3 regions of the Pseudomonas salmasensis genome follow, and region 1 is predicted to be linked to each of the others. Evidence: predicted binding sites of a transcription regulator. Region 1 holds the regulator's gene; each other region holds the start of a gene.

Region 1 (5,526 bases):
CCGTCAAGCAGATCGCCAACGCCGGTCGCGCCAACGGCTCCAAGGTCACTGCACCGCGCCCGCGCATCGACATGGTTATCCAGCCGAAGAAGAAGGCCGAGTAATGGCAACCCTGAAAGCCCAGCATCTGGCCAAGGCCTATAAAAGCCGCCAGGTGGTACGCGACGTCAGCCTGTCGATCGAGAGCGGCCAGATCGTCGGCCTGCTCGGCCCTAACGGTGCCGGCAAAACCACCTGCTTCTATATGATCGTCGGGCTGGTCCAGGCAGACCAGGGTCGCGTACTGATCGACGACCTGGACGTCAGCCACCAACCCATGCACGGTCGTGCACGGGCAGGTATCGGCTATCTCCCCCAGGAGGCGTCGATCTTCCGCAAACTGTCGGTAGCTGACAACATCATGGCGATCCTCGAGACCCGCAAGGAACTCGATCGCGACGGCCGCCGCCAGGAGCTGGAAAGCCTGCTGCAGGAATTCCACATCAACCACATTCGCGACAACCTCGGCATGAGCTTGTCCGGTGGTGAACGTCGTCGCGTGGAAATCGCCCGCGCCCTGGCGACCGCGCCGAAATTCATCCTGCTGGATGAACCGTTCGCCGGTGTCGACCCGATTTCGGTAGGCGACATCAAGCAGATCATCCATCACCTCAAGGCCAAAGGCATTGGGGTGCTGATCACGGACCACAACGTTCGCGAGACCCTCGATATCTGCGAAACCGCTTATATCGTCAACGATGGCCAGCTGATTGCCGAAGGCGATGCCGAGACTATCCTGGCTAACGAGCTGGTGAAGGAAGTGTACCTGGGTCACGAGTTCCGCCTGTAAACACAGGGGTATCGCGCTTTTCCCTGGAGCGCGCGGGAGTCAATAGAAACCTCGGTTTTTTTATTGTTACCGCGCTCTAGGCAAAGGCCCCGAGATCAGGCATATAATTTGCTTATGTTTGGCGCTCACGCGCCCTGTCGTGGATGGCGCATTGCGCCGGCGAATAAGGTGTTAAGCCCCTGCCATGAAACCATCGCTAGTCCTGAGAATGGGCCAGCAGCTGACGATGACACCGCAGCTGCAACAGGCCATCCGCCTGCTCCAATTGTCGACCCTGGACCTGCAACAGGAAATCCAGGAGGCCCTGGAGTCCAATCCGATGCTCGAACGCCAGGAAGAAGGCGACGACTTCGACAATGCAGATCCGCTGGCCGACAACATCGAGCAAAAACCCAATCCCGACGTGCAGGAACCCTCCTATCAGGAAACCGCCCCGACGGTGGATAACCTGGAGGAAGGCGACTGGAACGAACGCATTCCCAACGAGCTTCCCGTGGACACCGCGTGGGAAGACGTCTACCAGACCAGTGCCAGCAGCCTGCCAAGCAACGATGATGACGAGTGGGACTTCACCACCCGTACGTCGGTGGGCGAGAGCCTGCAGAGCCACTTGTTGTGGCAACTGAACCTGGCGCCGATGTCCGATACCGATCGCCTGATCGCGGTCACCCTGATCGATTGCATCAATAACCAGGGCTACCTGGACGAAACCCTCGACGAGATCCTCGAGGCCTTCGACCCGGAACTGGACATCGAACTGGACGAAATCGAAGCCGTCCTGCACCGCATCCAGCAATTCGAACCCGCCGGCATCGGTGCACGCACCCTCAGCGAGTGCCTGTTGCTGCAACTGCGCCAACTGCCGGCCAAGACGCCATGGCTCACCGAAGCGCAACGCCTGGTCAGTGATTACATCGACCTGTTGGGCAGTCGCGACTACAGCCAACTGATGCGCCGCATGAAGCTCAAGGAAGATGACTTGCGCCAGGTCATCGAGCTGGTGCAAAGCCTCAACCCCCGCCCAGGTTCGCAAATCGAATCCAGCGAAGCCGAATATGTGGTGCCCGACGTCATCGTGCGCAAGGACAACGAACGCTGGCTGGTGGAGCTGAACCAGGAGTCGGTACCGCGCCTGCGGGTCAACCCGCAATATGCAGGCTTTGTGCGCCGCGCTGACACCAGCGCCGACAACACCTTCATGCGCAACCAGTTGCAGGAGGCGCGGTGGTTCATCAAGAGCCTGCAAAGCCGCAACGAAACCCTGATGAAAGTCGCGACCCAGATCGTCGAGCACCAGCGCGGTTTCCTGGAATACGGCGACGAGGCCATGAAGCCTCTGGTGCTGCACGACATCGCCGAAGCCGTCGGTATGCACGAATCGACGATTTCCCGGGTCACCACGCAGAAATTCATGCATACCCCACGGGGTATTTATGAGCTGAAATACTTTTTCTCCAGCCACGTCAGCACCTCCGAAGGCGGCGAATGCTCGTCCACGGCGATCCGCGCGATCATCAAAAAACTGGTTGCCGCGGAAAATCAGAAAAAGCCGTTGAGTGACAGCAAGATCGCTGGTTTACTGGAGGCACAAGGCATTCAGGTCGCCCGTCGAACCGTCGCCAAGTACCGCGAGTCCCTTGGGATCGCGCCTTCCAGCGAGCGTAAGCGGTTGATGTGACGGGCGGGCCACAGCGTTCCAGTGGTGGGTATTCCTGCCCACCGCTTTATGCACTGGCAACGAAGGAGAAGCTGTATGCAAGTCAACATCAGTGGACACCAGCTGGAAGTCACCAAGCCCCTGCGTGAGTACACCGAGAGCAAACTGAACAAGCTTGCGGGGCATTTTGACAAGATCACCAACGTGCAGGTCATCATGGAGGTCGATAAGCTCAAGCAGAAAATCGAGGCCACCCTGCACGTACCGAATGCCAAGCTCGTCGCCAATGCGGAACATGAAGACATGTACGCGGCAATCGACTCGCTCTACGACAAGCTCGACCGCCAACTCATAAAGCATAAGGAAAAGAATCTGCACCTGATGCAAGGTACAGGTCGTTAACTCTCCCCCCATGATCCGACTTGAAACCATCCTGACCCCCGGCCGTTCACTCGTGAACGTGCCGGGCGGCAGCAAGAAAAAAGCCCTCGAACAAATTGCCAACCTGATCGCACGCGAAGTGCCGGATCTAGAGATGCAAGATGTCTTCGAGGCTCTGATTGCCCGTGAAAAACTCGGCTCAACCGGTTTTGGTAACGGCATCGCTATTCCCCACTGCCGCCTCAAAGGTTGCGAGACACCTGTGAGCGCGCTGATGCACCTGGACGCTCCGATTGATTTCGACGCCATCGACGGTGCCCCGGTTGACCTGCTGTTCGTTCTGCTGGTCCCGGAAGCGGCCACCGATGCGCACCTGGAACTGCTCCGGCAGATCGCCAGCATGCTTGACCGCAAGGATGTACGCGACAAACTGCGCAGCGCCTCCAGCAATGAAGCGTTGTACCAAGTTGTCCTGGATGAACAAAACGGGCAGTAATCATGCGTTTGATCATCGTCAGCGGTCGCTCCGGCTCGGGTAAGAGCACCGCCCTCAATGTGCTTGAGGACAACGGCTTCTATTGCATCGATAACCTGCCGGCCGGCCTGCTGCCAGAGCTGGCGGAACGTGCATTGATCCATACCGAATTGGCGCAGCCCCTGGTTGCGGTCTCGATTGACGCCCGCAACCTGCCCAGCCACCTCTCGCGGTTCCCGGAACTGTTGGAAGAAGTGCGTGCCAAGCACATTCATTGCGACGTGCTGTACCTGGATGCCGACGAAGAAACCCTGCTCAAGCGGTTCTCCGAAACTCGTCGACGTCACCCCCTCAGCAGTGCCAACCGCTCTCTGGCCGAAGCCATCGAGGATGAGACCAAACTGCTCGGGCCGATCATTGACCTGGCCGACCTGAAGATCAACACCACCAACCTGAACCTTTATCAGTTGCGCGATGCGATCAAGCTGCGCCTGCTGAACCAGCCTGAGCCGGGGACGGCGTTTTTGGTCGAGTCTTTTGGCTTCAAGCGCGGCATGCCGGTAGACGCCGACCTGGTGTTCGATGTGCGCTGCCTGCCCAACCCTTACTGGAAGCCGGAACTGCGCGATCAGTCGGGGTTGGACCAGCCTGTGGTCGACTACCTGGCCGCGCAACCAGACGTAGAAGAGATGTTCCAGGACATCTCCAGCTACCTGCTCAAATGGTTGCCGCGCTTTGCCGCCAGCAATCGGGCCTATGTCACCATTGCCATTGGCTGCACCGGCGGCCACCACCGCTCGGTCTATTTGACTGAACGGCTGGGCCAGGTGCTGCAACAAACCCTCAAGAACGTCCAGGTTCGCCACCGCGACCTTAGCTGAAAGGAACACCTGCGCGATGCCTGCTCTGGAAATTGAAATCATCAACAAGCTGGGCCTGCACGCCCGGGCGTCGGCTAAATTCGTTGGAGTGGCCGGGCGGTTCCCCTGCCAGATCCGTGCTGGGCGCACGCCGCAAAGCATGGTCGATGGCAAAAGCATCATGGCGATGATGATGTTGGCGGCCGGCAAAGGCACCAAGATCCACCTGAGCACCGAAGGCGAGCAAGAAGACGAAGCAATGGCCGCACTGGTCGAGTTGATCAACAACTACTTCGACGAAGGCGAATAACCCCTACTGTAGGAGCGAGCTTGCTCGCGAAAAACGTCAACGATAACGCGGGCATCCTGGTTTAACGCAGTGCTCTCAGGTTTTTCGCGAGCAAGCTCGCTCCTACATAGATAAAGCCATCCTCAGCCCAACGCCGTATCCATCACCATCATCAAGCAAAACCCGAGGCACAGCCCGAGGCTGGCGAGCTTTTCATGACCATTGCGGCGCGACTCGGGGATGACTTCGTGAGTCACCACCAGCAACATTGCCCCGGCGGCCAGCGCTAGACCCAACGGCAACAACACTTCGGCAAGGCTCACCAGCCATGCGCAGAGCACCGCGAATACCGGTTCAACCAAGCCTGAGGCAGCGCCAATCAGGAAGGCCTTGACCCGCGACATTCCCGCTCCCACCAATACCAACGCAATCACCAGCCCTTCGGGGACATCCTGCAAGGCAATGCCCATGGCAAGGCTGTCGGCATCCGCCATGCCTCCGCCTGCAGACACACCTACAGCCATGCCTTCCGGAATGTTGTGCGCAATGATGGCAAACACGAATAACCAGATACGCGGCGGGATAACCGGTTTATCCGGTGTACCCACCAGCAGTTCCGGGCTGGCGCCGGAGACCTTGCGGTCCACAAGGTACAGGACGAATGCGCCGAGCATGATGCCGAAGCTGATCAGCCCACCGGCGCCCCAGGGTGACAGCCCCAGGCTTTCAGCAGCCGCGATACCCGGCACGACCAGGGAAAACGCGGTCGCCGCCAGCATCACACCGGCCCCAAAGCCCAGCAGGGTATCGCTCAGCGCCATCGGCATGCGCCGAATCACCAACACCGGCACCGCCCCCAGCGCGGTGCCGAGCGCGCAGATCGCCCCGCCCTGCAAAGCACGCAGGATGCGCGGTTCCAGGTTCAGCCAGGCCAGCCCATGGGCCACCAATAACGCAGTACCTGCCAATAGCAGCAGCGTGCCAAACGCATAACGAAACATTCGTACGCTACCGATCGCCAGTGTTTGAGTGCCC
Region 2 (5,526 bases), 2.7 Mb from region 1:
GCGGCAAAAGGTGGCGCTGATTATAGCCGGGGTGGCGGCCTGCATGCGAGGCGTGCCACCTGATCTCACTGACGTTGCGCCGTCAACGCTTCATAACGCACCCAGATCCTTTCGGCGTAGCGCAAGCGCAACGCCTCACGCTGAGGGCCGGGCCCCGGCCCCACGTTGTAAGCCCCCACCGCCGTCCAGTTATAGCCAAACCGCTGGATAAATTCGGCAAGAATCGAGGCGCCTACTTCCACCGACAGGCAAGGCTCGCTCAACAGCCGTTCTTCGGTAATGCCCTGCTTGAGCAAGCGCGGCAAGTGGATGCTGTTGATTTGCATCAAGCCGATATCCCGCGTGCCATTGCGGTTGGTGTAATTCATCGCTTGCGCCCGGTAACCCGATTCGACCGAGGCGATAGCTTGCAGCAACTCCGGCTCAAGGTCGTAGCGGCTGGCCGCCTCTTCCCAGCAAAAGGCCCAGGCCTGGCTGCTGCCCATCAATACCCCAAGCACCAGGCCTATGCCCCATGCCTTAACCCTGGACATTGCCGGCCTGACCGCAGACGGCGCACACGTGCACCGCTGCCCTGGGTTGATCACCCGTGCGTACCGGGCACGTAAAGCGATAGCCCTTGCCATAAATCGTCTTGATAAAGCCTTTGTCGGCCCTCAAGTGCTTGCGCAGGGAATAAATACACCGCGTAAGTGACTCTTCGGCCACCTCACCCCGAGGCCAGGCCAGTTCCAGCAAACGGTCCTTGGTCATCAGCGCGCCACCGGAGGCCAGCAGCAACCGCAGCACGTGCCCCTCCTTGGGAGGCAACTGAATATCCGCCTCCACGCCCGTCAACCGGCCGTCGCCATGCAAGGTCCAACGCGCGAAAACCAGGGACGTCGTCGCTTCATCCTTCACGACGGCCATACGCACCTCTGTAGTCGACTACTGACATTCAAATCCTTACTGTGTGACCAGCTCATCTGCCATTGGCACGACTATAAAAAACCGGCTCGAAGACCCGCGTTAGGAAAAAACCCATTCATTCGCCTTTTTTTGGCCACTGCCGGTCAGACAATTCGCAAACGCACCCTTATCGCGGCAACCACTCCTGAAACGTCTCCTGCAATTCAACCCCTAGCCGATCCTCCAACTGCACCAACTCTCCCACTGCCATCAGTTGTCCATTGACCCGCACCTCCACACAGCGCGTGACGCCTGGGTCCAAGGGCAGCACCTTCCCCGGTGCGAATGCGGCCAAACGCTTGCGGCTGATCAGTTGCTCCTGCAGCAATATTTCCAGGTGCATGGACAAACGCCTTTTTCAGGGGGAAAACTCAGGGTCCGCTCCCAGGAACGCACGTCGCACACGCTCGTGTTGCGCGGCGCTCAACTGAGGTGGGCCAATCCAGGGCAGTACATCGCCACCTACGCCAGCCTGCCCTGGCGGGGCGTCGTCCAGCGGCTGGGCGACATCCAACTCGGCCACCAGTTTTTCGATAATCTTCACTTGGGCAGGTGGGCCCTTGATCAACAGACTGTTGGTATCCGGATAGGCCATCAACGCAAGGCGGCCATCGGCCAGTTGGTCCTTCTGCGCCGCAGATAGCCGAGCTTCGATCATCGAGGCCATGCCCGGTACATGGACCTTGCTGGCGCCCGCGCCCTGCAGGTGATCGTCCACGAGGACATTGATCACTTTCACCACGCCGAATACCGGGGCGCGCTCTGGCATCTTGCGAGGGGGCCGGTCCATCCGTTGGGCGAGGCGCAACACCTGGTCGACATAACTTGAAGGCCCGGTTACGTAGAACGTACGCCCGCCATGTTCACGCAGTGGGTAGCGCGGCTCATCCAGCCCCGCACGGCGCATGATGCCGCGTAGCGTGTTGACGGAAATATGCCGCAGCACTACCGCCGAGCTTCTCGCGTCGTCGGCGGCGTAGAGCTGCAACGCCTCACCACAGGCCGTGCGACTGCCCAGCAACAGCACGGCGCACAGCAGCGCGCTGTACAGCCAGCGGCAATTGAAGGTTGCGAGCAAATCAGCGTGCACCGTGGGTATGCCTGGCGGTCTGGCCTGAAGAAGCGGCCATACTGCGAGGCGCAAGAGGTTCAATCATGATGGAAAGTTGACGGCCAGTTGCACCGCCCCACCCATGGCATGTGCCTTGCTAAGCACTCTGTATCAGGCTCGCACCAACGGCGGCACGGGCCTACGGACAAAGGCGTCGTTCCCCTGCAATGGCCTAAACGCTAACCTGGGAAACGGCGCTTTTTTTTCAGAAAAAGGCAGGTATTGATGAACGATCCGCTGGCTTGGGTAAACGGCAGCGATGCCCCGGAAAAGAGCAGCCTGGACCTGGGGTTCATGGCCCTGACCGATTGCGCCTCGCTGGTGGTCGCCGCCACACAGGGCTTCGCCCAACCCTACGGCCTCACACTCAACCTCAAGCGCCAAGCGTCCTGGGCCAACCTGCGCGACAAGCTGGTCAGCGGTGAACTGGACGCTGCTCACAGTCTCTACGGGCTGATCTATGCCGTACACCTGGGCATCGGCGGCGTCGCCCCCAGCCCCATGGCGGTGCTGATGGGGCTGAACCAGAATGGCCAGGGCATCAACCTGTCCCATGGCCTGCAACAGCAAGGGGTGATCACTCCTGAGGCGTTGAAGCGCCATGTGCACCAAAGCCGGACAAAACTGACCTTCGCCCAGACGTTTCCCACCGGCACCCACGCCATGTGGTTGTATTACTGGCTGGCGAGCCAAGGCATTCATCCCTTGCAAGACGTGAACAGCGTAGTAGTGCCGCCGCCACAAATGGTGGCGCACCTGCAAGCCGGACGTATCGACGGCCTTTGCGTGGGTGAACCCTGGTGCGCCAGCGCAGTGCAACAGAACCAGGGCTTTACCCTGGCGACCAGCCAGGCGATCTGGCCGGACCACCCGGAAAAAGTCCTGGGCTGCACCCAAGCCTTCGTTGACGCCTACCCCAATACCGCGCGTGTGCTGGTCATGGCGATCCTGGAGGCCAGCCGGTTTATCGAGCAGAGCCGTGAAAACCGTCGCTCTACCGCCCAGTTGCTCAGCGCCCCTGAATACCTCGATGCGCCTGTGGCCTGCATCGAACCGCGCTTGCTGGGGCAGTATGAGGATGGCCTGGGCAACCAATGGCAGGATCCCCATGCGCTGCGCTTTTTCGCCGACGGCGAGGTGAACCTGCCGTACCTCAGCGATGGCATGTGGTTCATGACCCAGTTCCGGCGCTGGGGCTTGCTACGTGAAGACCCGGACTACCTGGGCGTCGCCCGGCAGGTGCAGCAACTGGCGCTGTACCGCCAGGCGGCCGAGGCGCTGGGCATCACCGCAGGCGACTCGGACATGCGCCGCAGCCAGTTGCTCGACGGCAAGACCTGGGACGGCAGCGACCCCGCCGGCTATGCGCGCAGCTTCCACCTGCATGCCCTGGCCGATGACGCCAACCGCCAAGCGCTGCGCTGACAGGAGCCCGACTATGCTGCGAATCCTGTTGATCAACGACACCCCGCGCAAGGTCGGGCGCCTCAAGGCCGCATTGACCGAGGCCGGCTTCGAGGTGATCGATGAGTCCGGCTTGACCATCGACCTGCCCGCACGCGTCGAAACAGTGCGCCCGGATGTGATCCTGATCGATACCGAGTCACCCGGGCGCGATGTGATGGAGCAAGTGGTGCTGGTCAGCCGCGATCAGCCGCGGCCCATCGTGATGTTCACCGACGAGCACGACCCGACTGTGATGCGCCAGGCTATCAAGTCCGGCGTCAGTGCCTATATCGTCGAAGGCATCCAGGCCCAGCGCCTGCAACCGATCCTCGATGTGGCCATGGCGCGTTTCGAGAGTGACCAGGCCCTGCGCGCCCAGCTGCATGCCCGCGACCAGCAACTGGCCGAACGCAAGCGTATCGAGTTGGCCAAGGGCCTGCTAATGAAGATGAAGAGCTGTAACGAAGAAGAGGCCTACACCCTGATGCGCCGCCAGGCCATGAGCCGTCAACAGAAACTGATCCAGGTGGCAGAGCAGATTATTGCCATGAGTGAGTTGCTCGGCTGATGTGGCTCAGCTCTTGCTAAAGAATTATCACAGGTAGCCAACGGCGGTTGCCCCCTCCACGACAAAGACGTCGCCCACCCGGTTTGCCCTCGCGAACCCGGTGGCGGCGTTTTTTCGTTTCTAGACCCCCAACCGTTGAGGTGCGTGATGAAATCAAGCTTCTGGAAATCCGGGCACACCCCGACTCTGTTTGCCGCGTTCCTGTATTTCGACCTGAGTTTCATGGTCTGGTACCTGCTGGGCCCCCTGGCGGTGCAGATTGCCGCTGACTTGCACCTGACCACCCAACAGCGTGGCCTGGTAGTGGCCACCCCGATCCTGGCGGGCGCGGTACTGCGCTTCTTGATGGGGATGCTGGCCGACAAGCTGTCGCCCAAGACGGCCGGGCTGATTGGCCAGGTGATTGTGATCGTGGCGCTGTTCTGCGCCTGGAAACTGGGGATCCACAGCTACGAACAAGCGCTGTTGCTGGGCATGTTCCTGGGCATGGCCGGCGCGTCCTTTGCGGTCGCCCTGCCCTTGGCGTCCCAGTGGTACCCGGCAGAGCACCAAGGCAAGGCCATGGGCATCGCCGGCGCCGGTAACTCCGGCACCGTGTTTGCCGCGCTTTTGGCGCCCGTGCTGGCGGCCGCGTTTGGTTGGAGCAACGTGTTCGGCTTTGCGCTGATCCCACTGGTGCTGACCCTGATTGTGTTCACCTGGCTGGCGCGCAATGCCCCTCAGCGGCCAAAAGCCAAAGCCATGGCTGACTACTTCAAGGCCCTGGGCGACCGCGACAGTTGGTGGTTCATGTTCTTCTACAGCGTGACCTTCGGCGGTTTTATCGGCCTGGCCAGCGCCCTGCCCGGCTACTTCAACGACCAGTACGGCCTGAGCCCGGTGACCGCCGGCTACTACACCGCCGCCTGTGTGTTCGGCGGCAGCCTGATGCGCCCATTGGGCGGCGCCTTGGCAGACCGGTTCGGCGGGATCAAAACCTTGCTCGGCATGTACAGCGTGGCGGTGATCTGCATTGCGGCAGTGGGGTTCAACCTGCCCAGTTCCTACGCGGCGCTGGCGCTTTTCGTCTGCACCATGCTCGGCCTGGGCGCCGGCAATGGCGCGGTCTTCCAACTGGTGCCGCAGCGTTTTCGCAGTGAGATCGGCGTCATGACCGGCCTGATCGGCATGGCCGGTGGCATCGGCGGCTTCGCCCTCGCAGCGGGCATGGGCGCCATCAAGCAGAGCACCGGCAGCTATCAACTGGCCCTGTGGTTGTTCGCCAGCCTTGGTGTGCTGGCCTGGTTCGGCCTGCATGGGGTAAAACGGCGCTGGAGAACCACCTGGGGTTCGGCCGCCGTGACCGCCGCTCGCGTCTGATGAGCTTACAACTGAGCGTCGCCCAGGCCAGTGCCATCGGCCCGCGCAGCGAGAACCAGGATGCGCTGCGGGTGGTCACGCCCATGGCGGAACT
Region 3 (5,526 bases), 2.9 Mb from region 1:
CCGAAGCGATTGAGGTGTTTGCCCGCGAGCGCCCGCAGCTGGTGCTGATGGACGCGCTGATGCCGATCATGGACGGCTTTGAAGCCGCACGGCAGATCAAGCAACTGGCGGGGGAGGCGCTGGTGCCGATCATCTTCCTCACCTCGCTACGCGAAAGCGAAGCCCTGGCCCAGTGCCTGGACGCCGGCGGCGATGACTTTCTGCCCAAGCCCTATAACCCCTTGATCCTGGCGGCGAAGATCAACGCCATGGACCGCCTGCGTCGCCTGCAGGCCACGGTTTTGCAACAGCGGGATTTGATCGCCAGGCACCACGAACACCTGATGCATGAGCAGCGGGCGGCCAAGGCGGTGTTCGATAAGGTCGCCCATTCCGGTTGCATCAACGCCGCGCCGAATATTCGCTACCTGCAATCGCCTTATGCGTTGTTCAACGGTGACTTGTTGCTGGCGGCCTACACGCCATCGGGTGACATGCACGTGCTGCTCGGGGATTTCACCGGCCATGGCTTGCCGGCCGCCATCGGCGCCATGCCCCTGGCCGAAGTGTTCTACGGCATGACCGCCAAGGGCTACGGCCTCACGCAGACCCTGCGGGAAATGAACGCCAAGCTCAAGCGCATCCTGCCGGTGGACATGTTCTGCTGCGCCACCTTGCTGTGCCTGAGCGCCCAGCGGCGGGCGGTGGAGGTGTGGAACGGCGGCATGCCCGAAGGCTATGTGCATGAAGTCGCCACGGGCAGGCGCACGCCGTTGATGTCGCGGCACCTGCCCTTGGGGGTGTTGTCGGCAGAGGCGTTCGATGACAGCACCGAAGTCTGGCCCATGGGGTTGGGCGACCGGGTGTTTTTGCTCTCCGACGGCGTGCTGGACACCGCTGACGCCAACGATCAACTGTTCGGCGCCGAGCGCTTGCAGCAGGTGTTCGCCGCCAACCGCGAGCCTGACCGCCTGTTCGAGGACATCGAGCAGGCGCTGGCGGCCTTTCGCGGCCAGGCGCGCGATGACGTCAGCATGGTCGAGATCACCTTGCAGGCAGGCCAGCCCTTGCGGACGGCCGAACCGATGTATGCCGACAGCGGCCAGTCGTGCCCACTGGATTGGTCGGTGAGTTTCGAATTTCGCGCCCAGACCCTCAGAACCTACAACCCGTTGCCGTACCTGCTGCAACTGCTATTGGAGATCCACGGCCTGCGTGAGCAGAGCGGGGCGCTTTACAGCGTGATGGCCGAGTTGTATTCCAACGCGCTGGAGCATGGCGTGCTGGGCCTGGACTCACGGCTCAAGCGCGATGCCCAGGGGTTTGCGCAGTATTATCATCAGCGCCATGAGCGGCTGGCGCAGTTGGACAGCGGTTACGTGCGCGTGCATGTGCAGGTGGTACCCACCGACAAGGGCGGCAAACTGACCTTGCGTCTGGAAGACAGCGGGCAGGGTTTTGATGTGGAGCAGGAGCTGGCACGCCCCGTGGAGATCGACCGTCTGTCTGGTCGGGGCTTGAGCCTGGTGCGTCAACTGAGCAGCGCTGTAGGCTGGTCCGATGGCGGGCGCAGTGTCTGCGTGGAGTTTTGTTGGGAGGCTCTGGCATAATCCGCCGATTCTTGATCAAGGAGCGAGCAAGTGGCTGAGATTCATTTGGACCCCGACGTGTTGTCAGACTTGCAGGAAGTGATGGAGAGCGAGTACCCGACGTTGCTCGACACCTTTATCGAAGACTCGCAAGAGCGCGTCGCAGCACTGCGCAAGGCTGGGGGCGACGCCAAAACGTTGGGACGGATTGCCCACAGTTTCAAAGGCAGCAGCGGCAATCTAGGGGCGGTGCGTTTGGCCCAATTGTGTGAGTTGCTGGAGGCCGAGGCCGTCGAGGCGGCCTCGGATCTAGGCGCGCTGGTTGATCAGATTGATCACGAGTTTGCGCTGGTCAAGCCACTGTATGAATGTAGGAGCGAGCTTGCTCGCGAAAAACGTCAACGATAACGCGTGCTTCCTGGATGAATGCGGCGCCTGTGAGTTTTTTGCGAGCAAGCTCGCTCCTACATTGAATCGGATATGTCCAGGCATTTTGTAAACCTGGCCCGACTCTTGCTCTACCTCCACAGACTGCATCCCCGACCCCATGCAGTGGAGACCCTTACTTATGCCAGTCGCCCCTAATTCGCTCCTTCAGGCTGCCACCGCAGCCAAGCCTCAAGCGCCGGCCGCCACGCCTGCGGTAGCGCCTGCGGCCCCGCGGGACAAGGGCCCTGGATTCGCTCAAGTGTTTGCCAAGCAAGCTGCCAAGCCGCAGGCCAAGAGCGACGACGCGCCAGCCAAACCCGTGCGCGACAAAGCGGCTGACGCCAGCGATAAACCTGCCGCCAGTGCGCCAGCGGTTGCCGATAGCGGCAATCCCTTGCCTGCCAAGCCGGCCAAGAGCGACGACAGCGCAGACAGTGAAGGCGAGCCACCGGCCGACCCGTCCCTGGCGCAGCAACCGGTGGCCGATCCGGCGCTGGTCGCCGCCGTGACGCCGGTGGCGGTCCCTGTGCCCGTACAAGCGTCTGCCGTCGCTGCCGAAGATGACCAGGCCCTGCCGCTCATTACCGTAACCGAGGAGCCCAAGCAGCCGGCCTTCGACCCCGAGGCCGACCCGCTGGATTCGATGCCGGCCGTGCGCCTGGCGATGGAGCAGGGCGGTCACGTCTCGGCCAGCAGCCAGGCGCCGCAGAAAGCCGCGCCCACCACTCAGGACCAACCGACCGCCGCGCAGAACTTTGCCGCTGGCCTGGCCAACATGGTTGACCAGCAAGCCACCAAGGACAGCACCGACCAAGGCGGTGACAAGGCCTTCGGCGCGCTGATCGATGACGGCCTCAAGGACCTCAAGAACGCCAGCAGCGACACCCGTGTGGATGACTTCGCCAACCGCCTGGCCGCGCTGACCCAGGCGGCCACGCCGAAAACCGCGAATGCCTTGCCGCCCGTCACCAATGCGCCCCTGGCCATGCACCAGAGCGGCTGGACCGAAGAGGTGGTCAACCGCGTGATGTACCTGTCCAGCGCCAACCTCAAGTCGGCCGAGATCCAGTTGCAGCCCGCTGAGCTGGGGCGCCTGGACATCAAGGTCAACATGACGGCGGACCAGCAGGCCCAGGTCAACTTCATGAGCGGCCATGCGGTGGTGCGTGAAGCGCTGGAGAGCCAGTCGGGGCGCTTGCGGGAGATGTTTGCCCAGCAGGGCATGGGGCAGGTGGATGTGAATGTCTCCGACCAATCGCGGGGGCAGGACCAGCAGCAACAGCAGAGCCAGGCGCGGGGCATCAGTGGCAGCGGCAGGCGTGCTGACAACGGCGACGCCGGTGGCCCTGTGGATGTGGCCGAAGTGGCAGCGCCCGTGAGCCAGAGCGTGATCGGCTCCAGCGCCGTCGACTACTACGCCTGACTTCCTGCTCAAACCCGGTCAGTGTGGGAGCTGGCTTGCCTGCGATGGCGGTGGATCAGTGACACACATGTGCACTGACCCACCGCCATCGCAGGCAAGCCAGCTCCCACATTTGATTTAGGTTGTCTTCGCCTAAGCCAACTCTGGCATAACACTTGCTCTTGCCTTGCCATAGATCTACGAATCCCCGAATAGTGACGGATTATTGGCATGGCGAAGAGCGACGACGCAGCAACTCCCCCCGCAGGTAAAGGCAAGCTCAAGCTGATCCTGTTGATTGTGCTGGGCCTGCTCCTGGCCATCGGTGCCTCGGTGGGCGGCACTTGGTACATCATGCACAGCAGTGCGAGCAAACCGGCGCCCGCTGCCGAAGCTGCCACCAACGTCAAGCAACCGGCAATCTTCGAGCAGATGCTTCCGGCCTTTGTCGCCAACTACAACCAGAATGGTCGTCAACGCTACCTGCAGGTGAGCATCACCTTGCTGGCGCGCAACCAGGCGGACCTCGATGCCCTCAAGGTGCATATGCCGGTGATCCGCAACAACCTGGTGATGCTGTTCTCTGGGCAGAGCTTCGACAGCCTGGCCACCCCGGTCGGCCAGGAAATGCTGCGCCAGAAGGTCACTGCCAGCGTGCAGGAAGTGGCCCAGAAAGAACTCGGCAAAGTCGTGGTCGAGCAGGCGCTCTTCACTAACTTCGTATTGCAGTAGGATCACGACATGGCCGTGCAAGACCTGCTGTCCCAGGATGAAATCGACGCGCTGTTGCATGGCGTGGACGATGGTCTGGTACAGACCGAAATGGCTGCCGAACCCGGCAGCGTCAAAAGTTATGACCTGACCAGCCAGGATCGCATCGTGCGGGGACGCATGCCGACCCTGGAGATGATCAACGAACGCTTTGCCCGCTACACCCGCATCAGCATGTTCAACATGCTGCGCCGCTCGGCGGACGTGGCCGTGGGCGGTGTGCAGGTGATGAAGTTCGGTGAATACGTGCACTCGCTGTACGTGCCCACCAGCCTCAACCTGGTCAAGATCAAGCCGTTGCGCGGCACCGCGCTGTTCATCCTCGACGCCAAGCTGGTGTTCAAGCTGGTGGACAACTTCTTCGGTGGCGACGGCCGTCACGCCAAGATCGAAGGGCGTGAATTCACCCCCACCGAACTGCGCGTGGTACGCATGGTGCTGGAGCAGGCCTTCATCGACTTGAAGGAAGCCTGGCAGGCGATCATGGAAGTCAATTTCGAGTACATCAACTCGGAAGTGAACCCGGCCATGGCCAACATCGTCGGCCCCAGCGAAGCCATCGTGGTGTCGACCTTCCACATCGAACTCGATGGCGGTGGCGGCGACCTGCACGTGACCATGCCGTATTCGATGATCGAGCCCGTGCGCGAAATGCTCGATGCCGGTTTCCAGTCCGACCTCGACGACCAGGACGAACGCTGGGTCAAGGCCCTGCGCGAAGACCTGCTGGACGTTGATGTGCCGCTGAGCGCCACCGTGGCCCGCCGCCAGTTGCGCCTGCGGGATATTTTGCACATGGCGCCTGGGGACATCATCCCCGTCGACTTGCCGGAAGAGTTGATCATGCGCGCCAACGGCGTGCCGTCATTCAAGGTCAAGCTCGGTTCCCACAAGGGCAACCTGGCGCTGCAAGTGGTTGAGCCGATCAACCGCCGCTGATTCAACCCTAATTCATGATTGTTTGCTGCGCCGAGGACATGTAATGGCTACCGAACACGAAAACACTTCCGCCGAAGACCAGGCCCTGGCTGACGAATGGGCTGCGGCCCTGGAAGAAACCGGCGATGTTGGCCAGGACGACATCGACGCGCTGCTGGCCGCCGACGCCGCCACCGCGCCGGCCGGCAACCGCCTGGCCATGGAAGAATTCGGCAGCGTGCCGAAGAACAACGACCCGGTGAGCCTCGACGGCCCGAACCTGGATGTGATCCTTGACATCCCGGTGTCGATTTCCATGGAAGTGGGCAGCACCGAAATCAACATCCGCAACCTCTTGCAGCTCAACCAGGGCTCGGTGATCGAGCTGGACCGCCTGGCCGGCGAGCCGTTGGACGTGCTGGTCAACGGCACCCTGAT

The links. Region 1 encodes sigma-54, which starts transcription at its own class of promoters, with help from an activator protein. Its sites were predicted from a motif close to ANTGGCATNNANNTTGCTNT; they were not measured.
Region 2: the regulator sigma-54 is predicted to act here: its motif matches at 2,141-2,160, upstream of HU731_RS08100 (CmpA/NrtA family ABC transporter substrate-binding protein).
Region 3: the regulator sigma-54 is predicted to act here: its motif matches at 2,069-2,088, upstream of HU731_RS07235 (flagellar hook-length control protein FliK).

The regions. Positions count from the first base shown of each region.
Region 1 is NZ_CP077083.1:4,576,598-4,582,123, reverse strand. Features, by position in the region: gene lptA (lipopolysaccharide transport periplasmic protein LptA) at 1-104, shown strand, start outside; gene lptB (LPS export ABC transporter ATP-binding protein) at 104-829, shown strand; gene HU731_RS20510 (RNA polymerase factor sigma-54) at 1,014-2,507, shown strand; gene hpf (ribosome hibernation-promoting factor, HPF/YfiA family) at 2,583-2,888, shown strand; gene ptsN (PTS IIA-like nitrogen regulatory protein PtsN) at 2,899-3,363, shown strand; gene rapZ (RNase adapter RapZ) at 3,366-4,223, shown strand; gene HU731_RS20490 (HPr family phosphocarrier protein) at 4,240-4,512, shown strand; gene HU731_RS20485 (ZIP family metal transporter) at 4,635-5,526, opposite strand, start outside.
Region 2 is NZ_CP077083.1:1,858,169-1,863,694, forward strand. Features, by position in the region: gene HU731_RS08080 (transglycosylase SLT domain-containing protein) at 66-533, opposite strand; gene HU731_RS08085 (winged helix-turn-helix domain-containing protein) at 520-909, opposite strand; gene HU731_RS08090 (FliM/FliN family flagellar motor switch protein) at 1,076-1,291, opposite strand; gene HU731_RS08095 (secretin N-terminal domain-containing protein) at 1,307-2,038, opposite strand; gene HU731_RS08100 (CmpA/NrtA family ABC transporter substrate-binding protein) at 2,285-3,484, shown strand; gene HU731_RS08105 (ANTAR domain-containing response regulator) at 3,498-4,073, shown strand; gene HU731_RS08110 (nitrate/nitrite transporter) at 4,221-5,432, shown strand; gene HU731_RS08115 (bifunctional protein-serine/threonine kinase/phosphatase) at 5,432-5,526, shown strand, end outside.
Region 3 is NZ_CP077083.1:1,665,222-1,670,747, reverse strand. Features, by position in the region: gene HU731_RS07245 (fused response regulator/phosphatase) at 1-1,589, shown strand, start outside; gene HU731_RS07240 (Hpt domain-containing protein) at 1,620-1,976, shown strand; gene HU731_RS07235 (flagellar hook-length control protein FliK) at 2,137-3,420, shown strand; gene fliL (flagellar basal body-associated protein FliL) at 3,631-4,131, shown strand; gene fliM (flagellar motor switch protein FliM) at 4,141-5,109, shown strand; gene fliN (flagellar motor switch protein FliN) at 5,153-5,526, shown strand, end outside.